3 regions of the Pseudomonas sp. TMW22091 genome follow, and region 1 is predicted to be linked to each of the others. Evidence: riboswitches for the same ligand, from Rfam matches in the RefSeq annotation. Region 1 holds a riboswitch; each other region holds the start of a gene.

Evidence for each region. Region 1 has a riboswitch for cobalamin ahead of EQV93_RS06970 (CbtB domain-containing protein). Riboswitches for the same ligand answer to the same signal wherever they lie in the genome.
Region 2: linked by a shared signal. The riboswitch ahead of cobO (cob(I)yrinic acid a,c-diamide adenosyltransferase) and the one ahead of EQV93_RS06970 (CbtB domain-containing protein) in region 1 are both predicted to bind cobalamin.
Region 3: linked by a shared signal. The riboswitch ahead of cobW (cobalamin biosynthesis protein CobW) and the one ahead of EQV93_RS06970 (CbtB domain-containing protein) in region 1 are both predicted to bind cobalamin.

Annotation. Positions count from the first base shown of each region.
Region 1 covers NZ_SCFI01000003.1:88,580-93,098, forward strand. Annotated here, with positions in the region: gene EQV93_RS06960 (response regulator) at 1-712, opposite strand, end outside; gene EQV93_RS06965 (response regulator) at 911-1,294, shown strand; cobalamin riboswitch at 1,318-1,532, shown strand; gene EQV93_RS06970 (CbtB domain-containing protein) at 1,630-1,818, shown strand; gene EQV93_RS06975 (CbtA family protein) at 1,830-2,531, shown strand; gene EQV93_RS06980 (cobalamin biosynthesis protein) at 2,528-2,953, shown strand; gene cobM (precorrin-4 C(11)-methyltransferase) at 3,018-3,764, shown strand; gene nfuA (Fe-S biogenesis protein NfuA) at 3,862-4,446, opposite strand.
Region 2 covers NZ_SCFI01000001.1:64,158-68,676, reverse strand. Annotated here, with positions in the region: gene EQV93_RS00320 (hypothetical protein) at 1-2,858, opposite strand, end outside; cobalamin riboswitch at 3,073-3,317, shown strand; gene cobO (cob(I)yrinic acid a,c-diamide adenosyltransferase) at 3,400-4,011, shown strand; gene EQV93_RS00310 (cobyrinate a,c-diamide synthase) at 4,022-4,519, shown strand, end outside.
Region 3 covers NZ_SCFI01000015.1:48,745-53,263, reverse strand. Annotated here, with positions in the region: gene EQV93_RS20895 (acyltransferase family protein) at 1-59, shown strand, start outside; gene EQV93_RS20890 (glycosyltransferase) at 50-1,345, opposite strand; cobalamin riboswitch at 1,444-1,642, shown strand; gene cobW (cobalamin biosynthesis protein CobW) at 1,736-2,806, shown strand; gene cobN (cobaltochelatase subunit CobN) at 2,810-4,519, shown strand, end outside.

The DNA of each region.
Region 1 (4,519 bases):
GCAGCCATGCCTGACGCTCCAACCGTTCCGCCGTCTTGATATACGACTCGAAGTTTTCGTTGTAACTATTTGAAAGGTTTACTAAATCACGACGTCCTACATAGGCCAGAAACCCGCTTAGGCCGAGGATAAATATCAGGTAAAGGCTGATGCTGATGACGGTCGTCTGGCTGACTTGATCACTGCGGGCCACCCGCAATTGCTGCTCTGTTTGAATGAACTCTTCGTATTCCTTACGTATCTCATCCGTCAGACGTTTGCCTCTGCCGGACTGCACCGCGGCTTTGTAATCACCGTTCTGACGACTCAAATCAACCATTGACTGTGCGTACAGCGCCCATTCTCTCTGCAAAGCTTCAAGGCGCTTGAGTCGATCGACTTGCTGCGGATTATCACTGACCAGTTCTTGCAAGCTTTGTAATTGCGCAACTATTTGCGGCTTGGCAACGACATAAGGGTCAAGAAAGTGCTCGTCTCCGGTGATGAGGTAGCCACGCATCCCTGTTTCCAGGTCAACCGTGAGCCTGGCGGCTTCATTGGCGTTGCTAATGACACGATCACTGTGTTCGACCCAGCGGATCACCGACAACAGATAGCTGATCATCACCACAAATAGCACGGCACTGAGCACGCCAACGGCCAAGGGCAAGCCTACGTTTCGACTTAAAAGCTTGCGAAAGCTTCGCTCATCAATGGATGCGGGGGATTTCATGTGTCGAGTCCGTACTGGAGGCAAAAACGAGAGTTTGCAGGATAAGCGGCGAGCAGTTCCATCTTCTTACAGACAAGAGAGAAATTTCGTACAAAATAATTCAATTTAAACCTTCACAAGGCTATTCTTGCCCACATTGTTGAGACTCAAGCGGTACTGAATGAGCCCAACGTTCAAATTCTTGAAGAGATCATGACTATGCCCGCAACAACCTCCACGATCCTTGTGGTTGAAGACGACAGCATTGTCAGAATGCTGATCGTAGACGTGCTTGAAGAGCTGGAGTTCAACGTAATTGATGCTGATTGCGCTGAAGTGGCTCTGGTTTCTCTTGAGAATCTGGACGAGCGCATAGACCTGCTGATGACCGATTTTAGCCTGCCCGGTTTCAACGGTCAGGAACTGGCAGGCAAAGCCCGGCACTTGCGTCCAAACTTGCCTGTTCTGGTTGCCAGCGGCCTGGCCGAAACACTGGAGCTTTCCGATGGTGTGTATTTGATCGGCAAACCCTTTTCCATTGATCAGTTACGCGACAAGGTTAAAAGTATTCTTGATCCTGAGGTTTGCCCTGACTTGATTTGACCTGCCCCGCAGAGCTGTGCTTTCCTAAGCACCTTGTATCAGGTGCCCTTCACAGGGTGAAACGGGAAACCGGTGCGTCAGGCATTTATTGGCTGACAAGTCCGGCGCTGCCCCCGCAACGGTAAGCGAGAGAAACATCAAAGCCACTGCGCCTCGTGCGTGGGAAGGAGATGTTTACAGGCTCAAGCCCTTTGAGCCCCTCGCAAGCCCGGAGACCGGCCTGGTTCTTTTTGAATAACAAACCCGCGGTGGGCGGGCGCTGTTGAACCCTGCGAGCCTCGTTCGCGGGGTTTTCTTGCGCTCTCATGCCCGCTGCCAGCCCCGAGGCAAGCGCCATGTCCACTCGCACCAGCAGCACCCATGCCATTGCTACTCCTACCACGCAAAGCCAACGCATCGTTGCCGCTGTCAGCGCCGCCGTGCTGGGGGCCTTCCTCGTTTATTTTGCTGGTTTCTCACACATCGATGCGGTTCACAACGCAGCCCATGACACCCGTCACAGCTCTGCATTTCCGTGCCATTGAGAGTGCCTGCCATGATTAAGCGTATCGCTCAAACCGCGGGTTTCACCGGCTTATTGGCAGCCCTGCTGTTGACACTGCTGCAAAGTTTTTGGGTTGCCCCACTGATTCTGCAAGCAGAAACCTTTGAAAAACCGGCAGCAAGCGAAACCCATGACCACGCTGACATGAACATGCCCGCCCACGAGCATGATGCCGAGGCCTGGGAGCCGGAAGATGGCTGGCAGCGCGTGCTGTCCACCACAGGTGGAAATCTGGTGGTTGCAGTCGGTTTCGCCTTGATGCTGGCGGGCCTGTATACCTTGCGTGCCCCCACCCGCACTTCTCAGGGCCTGCTCTGGGGGCTGGCGGGGTATGCAGTGTTCTGTCTGGCTCCAACAATGGGACTGCCGCCGGAACTGCCGGGCACTGCCGCCGCCGACTTGTTGCAACGCCAGCTTTGGTGGGTCACCACGGCCGCATCCACAGCGGTGGGCATTGCCCTGCTGGTCTTCGGCAAACATTGGGCGCTCAAGGTACTTGGGGTTGCCATTTTGCTGGTGCCGCATATCTTTGGCGCACCCCAGCCTTTGGTTCACTCAAGCCTGGCACCGCAAGCACTTGAGTCCCAGTTTAAAATAGCCGCACAACTGACCAACTTCGTTTTCTGGCTGGCGTTGGGGGTGATCAGCGCCTGGTTGTTCCGTCGCAAACCTGACGGCCAGTATTCAGCGTGAGGGAGGCAGCCCCAGGGCCAATTCTGGTGATTGGCCTTGGCTGCCGACAAGGATGCAGCGCTGAACATTTACGCGCGCTGATAGAACACTCACTGGGCAAAGCCGGCATCAGCCTCAGCGAGATCAGCGCTTTGGCCAGCATCGACACCAAACAGCATGAGCCGGGGTTACTGCAAGTGGCTGCACACCTCAATCTCAGGCTTGAGGTATTCAGCGCCGAGCAATTGGCGCCGTACACGTCAAGGCTCAGCCACCACTCCACAATAGCGTTTGAGCATACGGGGTGTTTTGGCATAGCCGAAAGCGCGTCTTTGGCCCTTTCGGAACAGCTCGGCACATGGCCAGCCAGCCTGTTGATTACCCTGCAAAAATCATCAGCCGCTACCTTTGCGTTAGCTTCATCAGAGCAAAAGCCGCGATAATCCCCCGCCTCACTATGAGCAATGTTCACGAACAGCTCTATCACGACCCTTTCAAGAGACTCCCATGACTGTCTATTTCATCGGTGCCGGGCCTGGCGATCCAGAGCTGATTACCGTCAAAGGCCAGCGCCTGATCCGTAGCTGCCCGGTGATTATTTATGCCGGCTCGCTTGTTCCTGAAGCGGTACTACAGGGGCATCACGCCGAACGCGTCATCAACAGTGCCGAGTTGCATCTAGAACAAATCATTGCGTTGATCAAAACCGCCAATGACGAAGGTCACGATGTCGCCCGCGTGCACTCCGGGGACCCGAGCCTCTACGGCGCCATTGGCGAGCAAATTCGCTGCTTGCGAGCGCTGGGCATCGCCTTTGAGATCATTCCCGGAGTCACCGCTACGGCAGCTTGTGCTGCGCTGCTGGGGGCAGAACTGACATTACCGGACATTTCGCAAAGCGTCATTTTGACACGCTATGCGGAAAAAACCGTGATGCCGCCCGGAGAAGAACTGAGCAGTCTGGCGCAACATGGAGCGACCATGGCCATTCACCTGGGTGTCAAAAACCTTGAAAGCATCGTTCGCGAATTGTCTCCGCATTATGGCAGCGACTGCCCCATCGCTGTCATCCATAGAGCCAGTTGGCCGGATCAGGATTGGGTAACCGGCACGCTGTCGGACATTACACTGAAAGTTCAGGCCAAGGGTTTTACCCGTACAGCCCTGATTCTGGTAGGCCGGGTACTGGGTAATGATACGTTCTCGGATTCGTCACTCTATCGTGCCGGACATGCCCACGTGTATCGCCCGTGAATGAGGGCAACCTTAAACGGCGCCCATAAAAAAACGGTGCTCACGGGGCACCGTTTTTCCATGCAACTGGCAGCGAACGCTTTTTTACTGAGGCAACTCAGTAGTAAGCGTTTTCTTTCTGCGAATGGTCTGTCACGTCACGCACGCCTTTAAGCTGAGGAATACGCTCCAGCAACGTAAGCTCGATACCTTCGCGCAACGTCACATCCGCCTGGCCGCAGCCCTGGCAACCGCCACCGAACTTCAACACCGCAATGCCATCTTCAACCACTTCGATCAGGCTAACTTGACCACCATGGCTGGCGAGCCCTGGATTGATCTCGGTTTGCAGGTAGTAGTTGATGCGGTCGTTGATCGGACTGTCATCATTGACCATTGTCACTTTGGCATTCGGCGCCTTGATAGTCAGTTGTCCGCCCATGCGATCAGTGGCGTAGTCCACCACGGCATCTTTCAAAAACGGCTCGCTGACTTGATCGATATAGGCCGTAAAGCTTTTCAGGCCCAGAACCGTATCTTCAGGCTTCACTTCTTCTTTCTTGCAGTAAGCAATACACGTTTCAGCGTACTGAGTACCCGGTTGGGTGATAAAGACGCGAATGCCAATATCGTGGGAGTTCTGCTTGGACAGCAGATCAGCCAGGTAATCTTGGGCGGCGTCGGTAATCGTTATGGCGCTCATGGAATCTCCTCACAGACATGGGGGCAGTTTACGCCAATCGGGGCGCCTGACAAAGTCCTAGTATTTTTGTCAG
Region 2 (4,519 bases), on a different contig from region 1:
GGCGTATTTGATGACTCAGGTATGTTTTCAACGGGAGAGAAATATTGTTGGGTTTGAGCTAAATAGTGCGTTTTAAGCAGCATAAAAGGCTGTTCAATACCTGCCGAGACTAAGTTTAAGTTCATTCTTTTTTTAGCTTGCTCAAGGTATTCTTCGTTAAATTTTCCGCCCTTATAAAAGCCACTCAAGGTTAAAGCTCCCGACAAGGCGGTAATGGCTGCGGAAGGGAGTACACTGGTGAACAACCTGAAGGCTAATTTTCCGGCTTCAAGTTTGAGGAATTTTTTGATAGCCGATTGTGGGTTTTCACCGACTCGGGTGGCTTGTCCAAGACCCCGTATAACTAAGCCGATGGTCAAAGGCGCCAGTAAGACTTTTAAATAAGCCATACGGGGGCTCAACAGATTTCTATTGGGGTGTATTGAGACTAAACGTTCCAGTGTGCGGGCACTGTCTTGCGCCGTAGCCGATACCATGCCGAGAAGTAAATTATAGTTAAACTTCTTGGCGCCCCATTCATGCAAATATTGTTTTATTTTAGGGTGTTGATTCAAGATGGCTTCGAGGGATGCAGGCCATGATATGTCGTCGTTCTCTGCGTCCTTTACAGCCATTTTAATCCATTTGCCGAGCACTTTCCCTTGGCTGTCTTCAGGGGTAGTCAGGTCTGATTGTAATTTGCTAAGCATCTGCTCTACTGCGCCATCAATATCCGAATCTGTACCAGGATTGTTTTTCAAATAGGCGGCTTTCTCTGAAGCAATAAATTCACCAATGTCTTTCGCCAGAAGCCCTCGGTGTGAATAATTATGCAGTGCAGAACCTGTCATTTGAGTCAGCGCAAGTTTTATTGTGGCCTTAACGTCGCGGGTTTTATTCTCCACATTCTTAAGCGCTGAAATCATCACCTCTAGTTGAGTTTCTTTTTCAGTTGGCAGCTTTGCAGTATTCATAAGGTCTGTCGCGGCTTCGAATAAGAGCTTCGCGGCGGGTTTGATAGTGTTTGAAAGTGAAATCAGTTTGCGCTCGGCCCCACGCTTGTATCGTGGGTCTATATCCGCCAGCGTAGCATCCATTAAAGCCTTGAACGCTTCATCAGACGTGTGCGTCTGTACGTGCGGTGCTACACGCAGCGCTGCTGTTTTAGCCTCTTCCAGCGTTGAAATACTCTTCTCTTTGTCTTTGAGTTTAGAATTTGATTCGAGGCTTTTTTTTGTTAAGGCCTCTCTTTCTATTTCCATGACGGCTTGAATAGCGTGCTGAGTCAAAACGTTAAGTTGTTGTTCTAGTGGCGTGGCCAATTTAAAGTCCCGACTTAGTGTGTTGGGAAGTTTTTTTATCTCGCTGTCTGTGGGCTCTTGTTTTTTTTCTAAGGCTTTTACTGTTTTACTCGCTTCATGCGCGGAGGCCAGCATTTTCTGTGTGACCACAAGAAGATCTTGTGTCGCGGCCAGTATTTCGAGCGGCGTGACACTCAGTGTGGCATCAAAATTAATACTGTCTTCACTTGAGGGGGTTACTGATTCTCCCCAGTTTTTTAATGCACTTAGTCCTAATATCTGAAGGCTGTAAACGCCCCTTTTTGCCAGTGAAGGCAACTTGGTGCGTGTGTAGTCAAGCGTATCGTGGGAGGCATCTCCTACCGTTGATATCACTCTTTCTACGATACCTTCCTCCATCAGTTCAATGGTTGATTTTAATAATGAGCCTGTTTTTTTACCCATTGTATAAGCGGCTCTTATCAATTTATTGCTGGTGCTTTCAGATTTTTTTAGGGCGTATTGGGCTTTGTCAAAATCAGCAGCAGCACTTTTCAATGCACGGCCCGATTCTGAAAATAGTTCCGGAATAATGTATTGTATTGCTCGCGAACTTTGTGTTTTTTCTTTGAGTGTTGGAAGTTTGTGCAGTGAGTAATTAAATGCTTTTTGTGCAGCTTTAGTGGCCTGCTTTGACTTTTCTTCTAAGGTAATAAAACGTTCTGATTTGTGAAGCTTCACTTTTTTCAGCAGCAGGGTGTCGAGTTCATTATTAAATGCCACAGTCCCATGGTTGAAGGCGTGCTCAACGGATGCGTCTACCTTTTCGGAAAACGCAGTATCAGCTTTGTCCAGTGAGCCCAGCATGTGTTCTATTATTAGAACAGCCGATGTCTTTTTGAGGGTTTCACGTTGTTCATGTTCATATTCCTCCCAATAAGCCAATGTGTCGTTGTGTGTGGTTTGCAGCGACTTTGCTGCCTGTTCAAGGGCGTTAATGGTTTTATTCAAAGCCATTAACGTCTCATTCATCGATGCTTCTTGAACTGACTTCCATTCTTGCTCGGAAATAACGGCTATCCGATTGGCGAAGTGTAAGATGTCAAGCAGAGTAGGGTGACCATGGAAAATGGATAATGCTGTAGTGACGGTTTGAATAAGTGCCTCAATTTTAGAGCGCTTGATAATGGCTTCGTCGGGGATCTTGTTTTTATTGATTTTGTTGTATTCGCGCCACTGTTCTAATTTTGGCTTAATATTTTCCTGAAGGTGCGCCGCAAAGGTCGATGTTGTAGGCGTTTGAGGCGTTTGAGGCGCTTGCAGGGCAGGCACTTCGTTTTGCGTTGTATCTATCTCATTGGCGAAGTCTGAATCTTCAGTGAATACCTCTGTGGGGCCAGGTACTGCGGCTTGTGAATGGGGTGTCATCGCTAACACATTAACCGGATAAATTCCTGTTGTCGGACCCGTTCTCTTAGATCCTTCAGTCAACAGGGGGGTGTCCAACGACTGGCCTAAATCTGTTAAGGTTTTGAAACGCTTTAAGGTTGAGCCCTCGGAAGAGTTTTCATTATTAGAGCTAACCTTCGAGTCTTTCATTGGTGATCCTCTTGATCATCAATGCAAGCGACGATCACGGGAGATAAGGATTCCGGGTCAACTTTCTCTGACATAGGCTTGATCTAAGAGATAATTCCTACGTTCTTTTTAAACTGTAGCTGACAACTAATCTGGCGCGTGTATTACGTCGGAAATCTCGTTTTAGGTTGGGGTGTCCATGGCTTCAATTGACGCTCCACCCCCAACCCTCTAACCTTCGCGGCTTGTTTCAGGTGCTCTGCAACCCTTGGTTGGCCGAGTGAAACAGGGAAGCCGGTGAAGGTGACTGTGAAAGCCACAGCCATCACGATCCCGGCGCTGCCCCCGCAACGGTAAATGAGTGAAAACTGCACAAAGTGCCACTGTGAACAGTCACGGGAAGGCGTGCGGTCAAGGGTTGTTCTATTAATGAGCGACCCGCTTGTGAGCCCGGAGACCGGCCTGATTCATCCAGCACTCTCGCGGCGGGCGATGCAGTGTGATTTGTGACCAATTTCCCCCGCCTCCCGTTTGCTTAATTCAGCCCCAACGGAGAGCTGCCATGAATGAATCCCCTGAACGTGATGAACGTCATCTGGCGCGTATGCTGCGCAAAAAAGCAGTTATGGATGAGCGCATTGCCAGCTCGCCAAACGAATGCGGCTTGCTGCTGGTATTGACCGGCAATGGCAAAGGTAAAAGCAGCTCAGCATTTGGCATGCTGGCTCGGGCTATGGGTCACGGGATGCAGTGCGGCGTGGTGCAGTTCATCAAGGGCCGCAACAGCACCGGCGAGGAAATTTTCTTCCGCCGCTTCCCTGAGCAAGTGCGGTATCACGTTATGGGCGAAGGTTTTACCTGGGAAACCCAGGACCGCCAGCGTGACATCGCTGCCGCCGAGGCTGCGTGGGAAGTGTCCCGCGAAATGCTGCGCAATCCGGCCATCGGACTGGTGGTGCTGGATGAACTGAATATTGCGCTCAAGCACGGTTATCTCGACCTTGAGCAAGTATTGAGCGACCTGCAAGCCCGGCCGCCGATGCAGCATGTACTGGTCACAGGCCGTGGCGCTAAACCTGAACTGATTGATCTGGCCGATACGGTGACTGAAATGGGCGTGATCAAACACGCTTTTCAGTCCGGTATCAAAGCCCAGAAAGGCATCGAATTGTGAGTGTTGAAGCATGAGAGAGTCGCGTCATTGCCCGGCGGTATTGATCGCCGCACCGGCTTCCGGTCAGGGCAAGACCACCGTTACCGCCGCCTTGGCCCGTTTGCATCGCAATCAGGGGCGTAAGGTTCGAGTATTTAAATGTGGCCCGGATTTTCTCGACCCGATGATCCTTGAGCGTGCCAGTGGTGCGCCGGTGTATCAGGTGGATTTGTGGATGGTGGGTGCAGAGGAAAGCCGCCGTCTGTTATGGGAAGCCGCTGGTGAGGCCGACTTGATCCTGATCGAAGGCGTGATGGGGCTGTTCGACGGCACGCCTTCAAGTGCCGATCTGGCCCGGCATTTCGGGGTGCCGGTGTTGGGTGTGATTGATGGTACGGCCATGGCCCAGACCTTTGGGGCTTTGGCTTTGGGGCTGGCGCGTTATCAACCTGACTTGCCTTTTGCCGGGGTGCTGGCCAACCGGGTGGGTACGGTGCGCCATGCGCAATTGCTGGAAGGCAGTTTGACT
Region 3 (4,519 bases), on a different contig from region 1:
ACCGCGTGCTTGAGCCTTCCTTCACTCAAGTGTTGCTGCACATCTGGGATCAATCCTGAAGGCGGTTTTTGGCTTCGATCCACTGCGACATGTATTGCGTACTTTTATGCTGGTGGTGTCGCAGCATGGCCCCGGTGAAGTTGTTGCGCCGGTGCTGTTCAAGCTCGGCGCGGCAGGCTTTGATGCGTTCAACCAGCGCCGGGCCGTGGCTCGACTGCAAGTACCGCTCAGCCAGCAGCTTCTGCCCGTGTTGTTGGGCCTGCTGCCAGGCCTGCGGGTTTTGGTAGAGGTCAACCGCGGCGGCAGCAATCGCGCTGGCGCTCTGTTCAATGGCCCCGGCCCACGGCAAGTCGCCGTGCATGCCTTCAGCGCCGACCGGCGTGGTCACATTGGGTGTGCCGCAGAGCATGGCATCGGCAATTTTGCCTTTGATCCCTGCGCCAAACCGCAACGGCGCCATGCAAACGCGGGCGTTACTCATGACGGCCAGCGCATCTTCGGCCCAGTTGAGCACGTGAAACCCTTGGGCCGGGTTGTGCAGGGCGGTGGCTTTGGGTGGGGTGTAGGCACCATAGACATGCAGTTGCGCGGTGGGCAGTTGCTGGCGAATCAAGGGCCAGATATGGGTCTTCATCCATAACACCGCGTCCCAGTTCGGCGCGTGGCGGAAGTTGCCAATACTCAGGAAGTGCTGACGCTGTTCATAGGGCACGTAGGTCTGCGGCACGTGGTCGACCATCAGCGGGCACCAGTGCAACAATGCTTTGGGGACGTTGAAGTGCTCCACCAGCAAGTCGATTTCGTACTCGGAAATCATCAGGTTGAGGTCGCTGCGGTAAATCGCGGCCACTTCTCGCTGGGCCAGATCCGCATCCGCTATGTGCTCATAGGTTTCGCGGGGGGCCGGGGCGAACAGGCTGCTGAAGTCATCTTGCTCGGGATTGTGCTTGAGCCGTGCCTTGAGCTGTTGCTGGCGGGCGTCACGCAGGCTTTGCAGGTCGGAGGTTTCAAGCACGCGCAATGCACCCGGGCAGTGTTTCTCGACCCTCCAGCCAAACTGCTCTTCCATCATGAAACGGTCGAACAGCACGATGTCGGGGGCCAGTTCAGTGATAAAAGCGTCAAAGCTGCTGTTATTCAGCTCGATGTTCACTTCATCGATGCCCAGTGTGGCCAGATCGGCCTTGTGTTCACCAATCCCTGCCGGGCTGCTGAAGGTGATGTGCCAGCCTTCCTGCAAAAAGCTCTCGATAATCTGCATCATGTGCCCACCCGCCGCCGAGGAGCGTGGTTCGGGCCACACGTAGCCAATGATCAGGACGCGGGTTTGCGGGGTGGACGGCATGGACAGATCCTTGAAGCGCAGAGGACGAAAAAAGGCGGCAATTAGAACACAACGCGCCCCTCGATACCGACTGGCATTGACCTGTTACATGGCACTGCGTAGCCTTGCGCTTTCGAGGTTCTTCGCACTGCGAAGCTAAGAAGGGAACGCGGTATGCCGCGGCTGCCCCCGCAACTGTAAACGGTCGATTACTGTGCAATGCCACTGCGTCATACGCGGGAAGGCGCAGAGTAGGGCTCAGCCTTTGGCTGACGCCCAGCCGTAAGCCAGGAGACCTGCCTCGTGACAGATTTTTACTTCAACCGGGCGGGGTGATCCGGTGGCGAAAACCCGTGTGCCCAGGCCCGCGATGTCGTCCCGTATGCCCGCCGCTTTGCCAAAGGGCATCCGATGAAAACACTGGCCAAAACTCCCGTCACGATCGTCACCGGCTTTCTCGGCTCGGGCAAAACCACCTTGCTGCGCCATATGCTGGACAACGCTCAAGGCCGTCGCATTGCCGTGATCGTCAATGAATTCGGCGAGTTGGGCATCGACGGTGAAATCCTCAAGCAATGCTCCATCGGTTGTACCGAAGAAGAGGCCAACGGTCGGGTCTATGAACTGGCCAACGGTTGCTTGTGCTGCACCGTGCAGGAAGAGTTCTTCCCGGTGATGCGCGAGCTGGTTGCCCGCCGTGGGGATATCGACCATATCCTGATCGAAACCTCTGGCCTGGCCCTGCCAAAACCTTTGGTGCAAGCCTTCCAGTGGCCGGAAATCCGCAGCGCCTGCACGGTAGATGCCGTGATCACCGTGGTCGACAGCCCGGCCGTGGCGGCCGGTACATTCGCGGCCTTCCCGGATCAAGTCGATGCCCAGCGCAAACTTGACCCAAATCTTGACCACGAATCGCCTCTGCACGAACTGTTTGCTGACCAACTGGCCAGTGCTGACCTGGTGATCCTCAACAAGGCCGATCTGATCAGCCCTGAAGACCTGGCCAAGGTGCGCGCCGAAGTCGCTGAAGAACTGCCACCGGCGGTTAAAATCATTGAGGCCAGCAGCGGTCGCTTGCCACTGGATGTATTGCTGGGGCTGGGCGCGGGTTCTGAAGACCATATTGATGGCCGTCACAGCCACCATGACCATCATCACGATGGCGATGATGACCACGACGATCACGACCACGATGCGTTTGATTCCATCTCCATCGAACTGCCGCAAGCCGAAGAGCGCCTGTTGATGGACGCCTTGACCGCGCTGGTGGTTAAGCACGGCATTCTGCGGGTCAAGGGTTTCGCCGCGATCCCGGGCAAGCCGATGCGGTTGCTGATTCAGGGCGTGGGCACACGTTTTGACAAACACTTCGACCGTGCCTGGGGCGCCGATGAGGCGCGCAACACCAAGCTGGTATTGATCGGTCAAGACCTTGACGCCGCATTGCTCGAATCCACCTTGCGTACAGCGTTGAGCGTATAAGCCATGCATTTGCTCAGGACTCAGCCCGGTGGCTTTGTATCGGACGATAACATTGCCGATTTAGGCCAGACACCCGCCGAGCTGGTGATCCTGTGCAGTGGCGATTCAAGCCTGGCACTGCTGGCCGAAGCGGCGCAGCAGTTGCCTGAAGATTATCCAAGCCTGCGTTTGGCCAACCCCATGCAGGTGCAAAACCATGCCTCGGTCGACCTTTATGTCGATCAGGTGCTGCAACACGCCAAGGTGATACTGCTGTCATTGCACGGTGGTATTGGCTACTGGCGCTATGGCATTGAGCGCCTCGTGCAGCTGGCGGAACGCGGCGTTACGTTGATTCTGGTACCGGGCGATGATCGTCCCGACCCGGAACTCAGCGGTCTGAGCACCGTGCCGGCCGAACAGGGCGAACGGCTTTGGCATTTTTTGCGTCAGGGCGGGCGGCATAACGCGTTGCAACTCTATCGCTGCCTGGCCAGCCAATGGTTGGGGCGTGACTATACGTGGGACGAACCACAGACCCTGCCGCGTACCGCGATCTACCACCCGGCCCATTCCAGCCCGCAGCTCACCCATTGGCAAGCCGACTGGCTGGCCGGGCAACCCGTGGCCGCAGTGTTGTTCTATCGCTCTCACTTGCAAGCGGCCAACACCGCGTTTGTCGATGTGTTTTGCCAGCGTTTGCAGGCAGCGGGACTCAATCCCTTGCCAATTGCTGTCGCCAGCCTCAAAGAACCGGGCTGTTTGGCCGTGGTCCAGGACCTGCTGGATGAGGTGGACGCGGGTGTCATTCTGAATACCACCGGCTTTGCGCAGTCCAGCCCGGAGGCGCCGCACCTGCGTCCGTTCCGGCGCAATATTCCGGTGATTCAAGCCATTTGCGCTCAGGATAACGAACCCGGCTGGCGTGACAGTGAGCAGGGCCTCGGCCCCCGAGACTTGGCCATGCACATTGCGCTGCCTGAGCTGGACGGGCGGATCATCAGCCGCCCGATCAGCTTCAAGGATTTGGCCTGGCGCAGTGAGCGCAGTCAGTCGGACGTGGTGTGCTATCGAGCGCAACCGGAACGCATGGATTTTGTCGCTGAATTGGCGCGGCGCTGGGTCGAGCTGGCCCGGGTGGCCAATGCAGACAAGCGCATCGCCCTGATTCTGGCCAATTACCCGACCCGTGATGGCCGCATTGGCAATGGCGTCGGTCTGGACACGCCAGCCGCAGCACTGAATATCTTGCGGGCATTGCAAATGGAAGGTTACCCGCTTGATTGCCCGTTGCCAGACAGCGGCACCGAGTTGATAGCGCAGTTGCTGGGTGGGGTAAGCAACGATCTGGACAACCTCGATCTGCGTCCGTGCCTGCAAAGTCTGGGGCTTGATGAGTACCAGGCGATGTTTAATGCCTTGCCCGAGGCCAATCGGCAGGCGGTGACCGAGCGTTGGGGTGAGCCGCACAAGGATCCGATGTTCCGGAACGGGCGCATGATGATTGCCGGTCTGCGTTTTGGCCTGACCTTTGTCGGAATTCAACCGGCACGGGGGTATCAGGTCGATGCCAGCGCGGTGTATCACGATCCGGATCTGGTGCCGCCGCATGCTTATCTGGCGTTTTATTTCTGGTTGCGTCACACCTACGGCGCTCATGCAGTGGTGCATGTGGGTAAGCACGGCAATCTCGAATGGTTGCCGGGCAAGGGCGTCGGGTTGTCTGAGCACTGT